DNA from 2 places in the Brevibacillus sp. 7WMA2 genome. Region 1 is predicted to be linked to the other one. Evidence: a T-box and tRNA genes for the amino acid it is inferred to sense, from the RefSeq annotation. Region 1 holds a T-box; the other holds one or more tRNA genes.
What was found. A T-box is a leader RNA that pairs with one kind of tRNA and senses whether it is charged. The one in region 1 lies ahead of argS (arginine--tRNA ligase), so its partner is inferred to be a tRNA-Arg.
Positions count from the first base shown of each region.

Region 2: it has a tRNA-Arg gene. The T-box ahead of argS (arginine--tRNA ligase) is inferred to sense a tRNA for this amino acid. The anticodon was not compared.

Region 1 covers NZ_CP048799.1:80,293-84,722, forward strand. Annotated here, with positions in the region: gene GOP56_RS00430 (hypothetical protein) at 28-447, shown strand; gene argS (arginine--tRNA ligase) at 589-2,301, opposite strand; T-box leader at 2,506-2,770, opposite strand; gene GOP56_RS00440 (hypothetical protein) at 2,825-3,130, opposite strand; gene GOP56_RS00445 (YjcZ family sporulation protein) at 3,390-3,488, opposite strand; gene GOP56_RS24275 (YjcZ family sporulation protein) at 3,541-3,837, opposite strand; SAM riboswitch class I at 3,863-3,962, shown strand; gene metH (methionine synthase) at 4,072-4,430, shown strand, end outside.
Region 2 covers NZ_CP048799.1:3,375,207-3,379,636, reverse strand. Annotated here, with positions in the region: gene ytzI (YtzI protein) at 206-313, shown strand; gene GOP56_RS14105 (stalk domain-containing protein) at 406-921, opposite strand; tRNA gene GOP56_RS14100 (tRNA-Arg) at 1,511-1,585, opposite strand; gene rpoN (RNA polymerase factor sigma-54) at 1,849-3,234, shown strand; gene GOP56_RS14090 (glutaredoxin family protein) at 3,285-3,584, shown strand; gene GOP56_RS14085 (sugar-binding transcriptional regulator) at 3,739-4,430, shown strand, end outside.

The DNA of each region.
Region 1 (4,430 bases):
CGGATTTTACGAGACAGAGGAGATATTATGACACGCACAATTAAAGTAACCATTCACAGCTTTGATAAAATCAAAGAAAATTTAGCTGACCTTAATGAACTAAAACTTTATGAAGAAGCAAATGGCAAGGTCTTAGAAGCAGAAATTGAATCAGATGGCTATGCCATTGTAGATATTACAGAAGAAGAATACATTGAATTAGCTCCAGATGAATATGAGCTAATGATTATGGAATGGAAAGTGGCTGGAAAAATCGACGAGCTGATTTTAGAAACAATGTCAGACCCTAATGATGATAAGGCAATGCTATATCGTGGTGTTGACCCTATTGGAACTGTAAAAATAGAGCCTGTTTCCCTACCGAAAAAACTGATTGAGCAATTAGCAAAGGCTTGGTTCTTGACACCAAAACCAGCTATTGAACCGAAAATAAACGAAAAAGAGTAAAAGGAACATAGATGAGAGGCGTTTTGGTAAAGCAGGATTAAAAAGAGGAGGGGAAGCCCTCCTTTTTTGGATGAGTTGAGTTGGATGAATTTTTGACCAAAAATAAAAGGGCGCCCATTGTGTTAGGGGCCCTTATTTTTCTTACATTTCCTCAGGAGCTTCCAATCCCAATAGACGGAGTCCTTCTTTTAGTACAACAATAACTGCTGCAACCAATTGTAGGCGAGCTTGTTTTACTTGCTCATCCTCTGCGACAATGCGGACATGCGCGTAGAATTTGTTGAAGGTTTGAGCCAGATCAATTACGTATTTTCCAATCTGCGAAGGATCGAATTGATCGCGAGCCTTTTCCAGAATGCTTGGGAACTGCAAGAGAGTAGTAATGACTGCCCATGCTTCTGGGCCCTCTAAAGCATTGTCTACTACGGTTACAGCTCCTGGCTGGTACCCACCTTTTTTCAATAGAGAGCAAGCGCGGGCATGAGTGTATTGAACGTAAGGCCCTGTTTCCCCTTCAAAAGTAAGCATTTCTTCCCAGGAAAAGTTGACATCGTTTAAACGATAATTTTTCAAGTCATGGAAGATAACGGCACCTACACCAACTTGGCGAGCAACCTGTTCTTTATTTGCAAGAGAAGGATTTTTGTCTTGGATTACTTTTAATACGTCTGCGATTGCTTGGGACAATACTTCTTCCAACAGAACGACTTTCCCTTTGCGGGTGGACATTTTTTTACCATCTTTTAACATCATGCCAAATGGAATGTGATGCATATTGTTAGCCCAGTCATAGCCCATTTTTAGCAAGACTTTAAATAGCTGTTGGAAATGCAGGCGTTGTTCTCCGCCAACCACATATAATGCTTTTCCAAAATCATATTGCTCATGGCGATACAAAGCAGCAGCTAGGTCGCGGGTTGCGTAAAGGGTAGCACCGTCACGTTTTTTAATTAAGCAAGGAGGCATGTCGTACTCATCCAGAGATACAACCATTGCGCCTTCGGATTCTGTTAACAATCCTTTTTCCTCTAATAAATCAACAACGCGATCCATTTGATTATTGTAGAATGCTTCTCCATTGAAGGAGTCAAAGGATACACCCATTAATTCATAGATCTTTTTAAATTCTTGTAAGGATTCGTCGCGGAACCATTGCCATAATTGCTGGGCTTCTTGATCGCCGTCCTCTAATTTCTTGAACCATTCACGGCCTTGATCTTCCAGTGTTGGATCGTTTTCTACTTCTTCATGGAAGTGTACATACAGCTTGAGCAATTCTTTAATAGGCTCAGCTTTTACTTTATCTTCATCGCCCCATTTTTTATAGGCAACAATCAGTTTACCAAATTGTGTACCCCAGTCCCCTAAGTGATTGATGCGAACTGGCTGATAGCCATGCTTTTCCATGATGTTTGCAAGTGCATTCCCGATAACGGTTGAGCGCAAATGCCCCATCGAGAAGGGTTTAGCAATGTTTGGAGAAGATAAGTCGATTGGTACCTTTTTACCAGCACCAGCAGTAGTCGCGCCATATGCAGACCCTTGCTCTAGAATCGTTTTAATACAAGCGGTTATAACGCTGGTTTGATCATAAAACAGATTGATATATGCATTTGTCACCTGTACATCCTGTAAGAAAGGCAGAGAAATCTTAGAAGCTAGCTCCGTTGCAATCATTGGTGGTGCTTTGCGTAGAGCTTTAGCTAATTGGAAGCAAGGGAAGGCTAAATCACCCATTTGTGGGTTAGGAGGAGTTTCGAGCATGCCAAGGACACGTTCGCAGGAAAAATCCTCTACGCCCATTTCAGTTAGAGCAGCAGAGATTTGTTCAGCTACTAGTTGTTTGTAATTCATGTTTATTTCATCCTTTCTTTTTAATCAACCTAAACTTTCAGGGAATATGTAATCATTCCGTGGAAAAGTGGGATACAACATAAATATAACCATAGGTATACAAGCACAGAGCGCTTTGATTAGACACAGCATACGATGTTCAAAGCAACAACAGCAAAAAAACCCCCCGTCTCTTTTGGATAGATATCAGTAAAAATCAATCCGTAAAGAGACGAGAGGTTATTTTATCATACTCCCGCGGTACCACTCTTCTTGTTCTTTTCAATTAGACCAATAAATGATCGTAATTGGAAAAAACCTGCTTGATAGCTGTAACGGGCAAACCCGGCAAGCTCTATACATTGTCAATAGACAAGATTCAAGCTGCGTCTCCGAGGTGCGCTTCATCATGGACGTTCTATCAGGCTTCCACCAATCCTGACTCGCTAGTAGCACGAACCATCATTACTCTCCTCATCATCGAGTACATGGCTATATAGCGTCTAGTATACCCAACAAAAGACATTCTAGCAAGCAAGGTTTATCAGTGGCTCTTATTTTGCTGATCCCATTGTGCAAAATAAGATTTGGTAAGGGAATGATATGCTTCCCTACCAAATAAAAGACCCATGGCTTGACCGGTTGATAAAGGAAGATAGTATTCATAGGTTTCATGATTACCGCCTGTCATAAGATCATGGTGGTGAATTTGGTCATGCAAATAGTGCTGTTCACTCTCATGATGTTTTACGACAGTGTAGATTTCAAAGTCCGTCTCTTCTAGTACCTTTACTGGAATCAATGAGGCCTGAAACACAGATGTATGTAAATAGGCTAGATTGTTTTCCATAAAAAACCCTCCATCTATCTTCCTTTTTATCCTAGCAGAGGGCCATTATTTCTACAAGCGAAGGAAAGAATGGATAAGAGATGAAAGGGGCATGTGCCTGCCCCTTCCCCTCTCCTATATTGGTGAGTGTACAAACCTGAGTAATGTTTTTGGGTTTCCTTATGGAGGTATGAAACATTGTAGAATCATGTAGAGGTGGGCGCAGATAAAAAAGAGCGTAATCGAATTCAGGTTTGCCGGTGAAAGAGCTTCTTATATTTTAGCAGCAGCCGCAAGAAATGATGACCAGTAGGATGAACAGCACTAAAATGAAGCTGAAATTATCACCGAAGAAATTTCCGCAGTAAGATGTACTCATGAAAGAATTCCTCCTTAAAGGTTATATGTTTGAAGGTGTCGCTACACGGTTGCTAGTTATCGCAGCAGCTGCAGCTTATGATTACCAGCAGAATGAACAACACTAGAATGAAGCTAAAACTTCCGCCTCCCCAGTTACCGCAAAACGATGTACTCATCTGGCAATTCCTCCTTCGCTTTGTTATTCTACAGTCTATACATATCTGTCTATCTGGTGTGGGCTTATGCCTAAGGGAAGCAAAATTTGGGCAGCAGACTACAAAAAAATAAAAGATTGGCAGATAATCCATTGACGCCAATAATATCTGAATGTTAAGATACCTGTATTCAAAAGACGAACAAAACGTCATATGGACATTTAACTAAATATGATTTCTCTTATCTAGAGAGGCGGAGGGACTGGCCCGAAGATGCCTCGGCAACCGATAGATCAGGTGCCAATTCCAGCAGGGCTGTTTGCCTTGAAAGATAAGAGGGGGTAAGTTCCTACTTAACGAACATTAGTAATCCTCTTCTTGCTTTCAGGCAGGAAGGGGATTTTTTTATTTGCCAAGTCTAATGGAGATTACGGAGGGATATAGGGGATGAACAAACCAACATTGCAAGAGCAGCTAGCACGAAAAATATTGATACTCGATGGTGCAATGGGAACGATGCTACAGCAGGCTAATCTCACAGCGGACGATTTTGGCGGTGAGGAATATGAAGGCTGCAACGAACTATTGAATGTAACAAGACCAGATGTCATCCGGCATATTCATGCTACCTATTTTGAAGCAGGTGCTGACATTGTGGAAACAAACACATTTGGAGCAACTGATGTTGTTTTGGCTGAGTATGACATAGCAGATCGAGATTATGAACTTAATCTGGCGGCTGCACGTATTGCTAAAGAAGTAGCAGATGAATTTAGCACGGAGTCGTGGCCACGTTATGTAGCAGG
Region 2 (4,430 bases), 2.1 Mb from region 1:
TGCACAAAACATTTGTTCGTGGAATTGTTTTATGGTTATTATGTAACAACAGCACTAGATCATACGGAGGCAGACGGGTTATTATACGTAAATAATTATGCATTGTGCAGAGGAAGCTTTACTCCCTTGGTTTGTTTTTGAATGTTCTGTACAATGTAAGGGGGACTGTACACCAAACAAACGGGGGTGATGGAAATTGAGTTCCATGATTATTGCTGTTGTTGTCATTGTCGGTATCATAGTTGGATGTTCGATTTGGGCCATAAATAAAGGATATTCTTACAAAAACAAAATAGACGATATAGATGAGTAAAAGAAAAAACACACCGCATGCAGGTGTGTTTTCCTTTTATAAGACGAGAAATTTTGTTAGATAGAAAAGATCACATAATAATTGCTATTACGTTAAAACAAAGACTTAATATCACCGGTATTAGGGTTTACGATATACCAGCCGTAGGTGTTAATATAACGATCTCCGCTCTGGAAGTTATTTACCACCTCTTGATAAATCTGGATAACATAATTTCCGCGTTCATCATCGTGATCGTAGGCAATCGTGAAATTCTCCGGTACCTCTTTCCCATATTTCTGGCGTACCAATTCTACAGCTTGATACTTAGAATAGGTTTTGCTTGTCGGGAGTTTACCGATGTAGACAGAGAGCGATTTCCCATCGTATACGATCGGTTTGCCAAGGTTTTCTGCTGCAAAACGAACAGGGACATATGCTGTATTTTTGTAAAGAAATCCTTGTGTTTGAACAGGTGGTGATTTAGGTACACCATCGAAGTAAAAAGTAATAGGCTTTTCCATATCTGGTTTGACAGCCATTTCTGAAGCGGCATAGGCGATAGAGGAGGATAATAGAGCCCCGATTCCAATGCCAATTGCTAACGATTTTACATTTAACTTACCCATACGTAAATAAGCCCCACTTATCTTTATTTTTGTTAATCACAGTATGACAAATGATGACAAAATCTGCAAAAGTCGTGGGTAATAGGAAATTGTATCTAACGATCATAAATAATAGGTAGAAATTTAGTATTTCGCCCTGTAAAACCTCGTATCATGTGAGATATTTCATTTCATCATAGGATTACTGGAGTGTCATCTCATTCTCAAGCACTACAGAGGCCAAAGAAAGCTGATAAAGAAAGCAAAACTGAGTAGAAAGAACCACTTGCTTAGTAGTAATTAGTTACAAGATGATTGCGCTTTCAGAAATACCTAGTCATCTAAAGGCATTTGTTGCTTGGACAAGGTTAGTGTTTATCGCAGAAGCATTACTACATAAAGAAACATCCATGACATTGTTAACCACCCTACACAAAATAGTACCTTCCGCATAAATATCACCAACTTTTAGAATAATCTGATAATATTATAGCAAAGGAATTATGTAATGGATATCATTTTTGAAGAATCAGCTAAAATTAGATGCAGCTTCATTTTTACACACATAAAAACCTCCGTAATAAACGGAGGCTTCGAGGTTTACCTAATATGGTACGCCCGATAGGAATCGAACCTACGCACGCGGTTCCGGAGACCGCTGCTCTATCCACTGAGCTACGGGCGCATATGTTTCAGACAACAAAGTTTATTATATACGAAAATGGAGCATAGGACAACTTTTTTACTGTATGATTAAAAAGAGCAACAAAGAAGAGTCTTTGCCGAGCCAATCTTGATATACTGTATGATAAGTGTGCCAATACAAGATACGTCTTGGCAGGAAAATTGCATGAACGCTATAATAGAGGAAGAGAGTAAGGAAGGGTGGAAAGAAGTTGTTGGAGCTATCGACAGCTTGATGGTTTCTGACGGGAGGAGGAATGCAATATGAATATGGGCTTAGGTTTGTATCAAGAACAGACGTTAAAGTTAGTGATGACGCCTGAATTGCGTCAAGCTATTACGATATTGCAGTTTTCGGCCATTGATCTGATGAATTATTTGCAGGAACAAGCGATCGAAAATCCAGTGATTGATCTTCAGGAAATTGCGGTTGCCCAAGAACCGTTGCCTGTAGATAAACGGGAAAAGAGCTTGGATTTTGATTGGAAGGAATTATTGAATAATCCGGGGCATAATGATTTTTCAGTCAACAGAGATGAAAGCGCCTACAATCCTCTAGATTATGTGAGTGATACACGAACCACCTTATTTTCTCATTTAGAAGAACAACTCGGTTATGTAAAAAGATTGACGCCAGTACAACGTCAGATTGCCCAATATATTATAGGAAATCTCGATGAGCGAGGTTATCTAGAAGTGCCTGTCACTGACATTAAGGAGCGGTTAGGAGTTGATTTGGAGGAGGTAGAGGATGTTCTTCGAGTGATTCAGCATTTAGACCCGGCTGGTGTAGCTGCGCGTTCGCTAGAAGAATGCTTGCTGTTACAACTAGAGCATGAGGGACAGGATGACGAACATATCGTAGAAGTCATTAAGCATCATCTAGTTGATCTGGCAAATAATCGTTTTGGAAAAATTGCTGAACAGCTTCATATAAGCGTAGGGGATGTACAACGGATTGCTGATTTGGTTCGTACGCTGAATCCGAGACCTGGAGTGGCTTATAGCAGCGCAGATATACGCTACATTGTGCCTGATGTTACAGTTGAAAAGGTAATGGGAGAGTATATTGTCATTGTCAACGATTCTTCGTTACCGCGATTGTCTATCAATCCCTTTTATGAACGAATGCTAAAAGAGAAAACCGAGAAGGATGAGGCTCGGCAATTTGTTCATGAAAAACTAAATGCAGCGGTGTGGCTTGCAAAAAGTCTAGAGCAAAGAAGAATGACCCTGTTGCGTGTAACACAGGCGATTGTTGACTTGCAGAATGACTTTTTTGAGAAAGGGATTCATTATTTAAAACCGATGACGCAAAAAGATATTGCAGAGCGAGTTCAATTGCATGAATCTACAATCAGTCGAGCTACCAGTAATAAATATGTACAAACTCCCCGCGGTGTTTTCGAATTAAAGTACTTCTTTACTTCGGCCCTGTCCACAGCAAGTGGAGAAGCGGCATCTTCAGAAAGCGTGAAGAAACGAATTAAAGCTTTCATTGACAAAGAAGATCGGAATAAACCATATTCGGATCAAAAGCTAGCGGAATTGCTGGAGAAAGAAGGGATTGAAATCTCCCGGCGTACCGTGGCTAAGTATCGAGAGGAAATGCTGATCTCATCGTCTGCTAAACGAAAACGCTTTTTGTAATGATAAAAAGAATGTAAAATAAGAGAAGATAAAGGAGCCAACCCGTTACCATGGCTAGCGAAGAAAGCAAAGGATTACAATCAGATCGTATTGAAATGATTTTATATGGTAGGCCCGGCTGTCACTTGTGTGATGATGTTGAGGAACATATCAGACGATTAGCTGAGGAATTTCCGATCACGTATAAAGTTGTCGACATTACTTTAGATATGCGATTAGAGGAAAAGTACATGTTTACGATTCCTGTAGTTGAGATTAACGGGCTAGAAGCTTTTGTATCTGTAGACTCGGTTGTTACCGAGGAGGAATTACGCCTATATTTGCAAGAAAAAATGGGTAAATGTGAATAAATTAAGATTTCTCTTTTGGCTTCTTGTCAGCTAGCAGAGTGTATGCTACATTAAGAGTAAGCATTCTGCTTATTTTTTTGAAAGCTGCGGGACATAATTTGTATGATGTGGGACGTTTGGAGTCCCGTTGAGACTGGAAAAGGATGAGTGTGGAATGCGTACTTTATTAAATATCCAAAACAAGCTTGTTCCCGACCTCGTACAAGTATTGCGTAAACGATACGATCTTATGCAGTCGATTCGTCATTTGCAGCCTGTCGGTCGCAGGGCGTTAGCACAGAATTTACAAACGACTGAGCGCATCCTCAGGTCAGAAGTAGAGCTCCTCAAAGATATGGGCTTAATTCACGTCAGCCCGATTGGTATGAGCTGTACGGAAGAGGGAATCCAGCTTTTAAAAGAGATGGATTCTATGGCAGATGAACTGTTCGGCTTTAACGACCTTGCTCTACAATTACAACACATCTTACATATTCCTAAAGTAATTGTGGTTGCTGGTGACGTGGACGTATCGGAATGGGGTAAAAAGGAATTGGGACGAGTAGGAGCCCGGATATTAAAACGAGTAGTTCAAGAAGGTGACGTGGTTGCTGTTACAGGTGGGTCCACGATTGTATCGGTAGCTGAGCATGTTACTCCTTCCTCGCATTTTCGTGATGTACAATTTGTGCCAGCGCGTGGTGGACTTGGGGAAAAGGTAGAAATGCAGGCTAATACGATTGCTTCTTCTCTTGCTGCAAAGTCAGGTGGAACCTATCATCTATTGCATGTGCCTGATCGTTTAAGCCCTGATGTAGTTCAATCCTTATTGGGAGAAGCACAGATTGCCGAGGTTATGCAACTGCT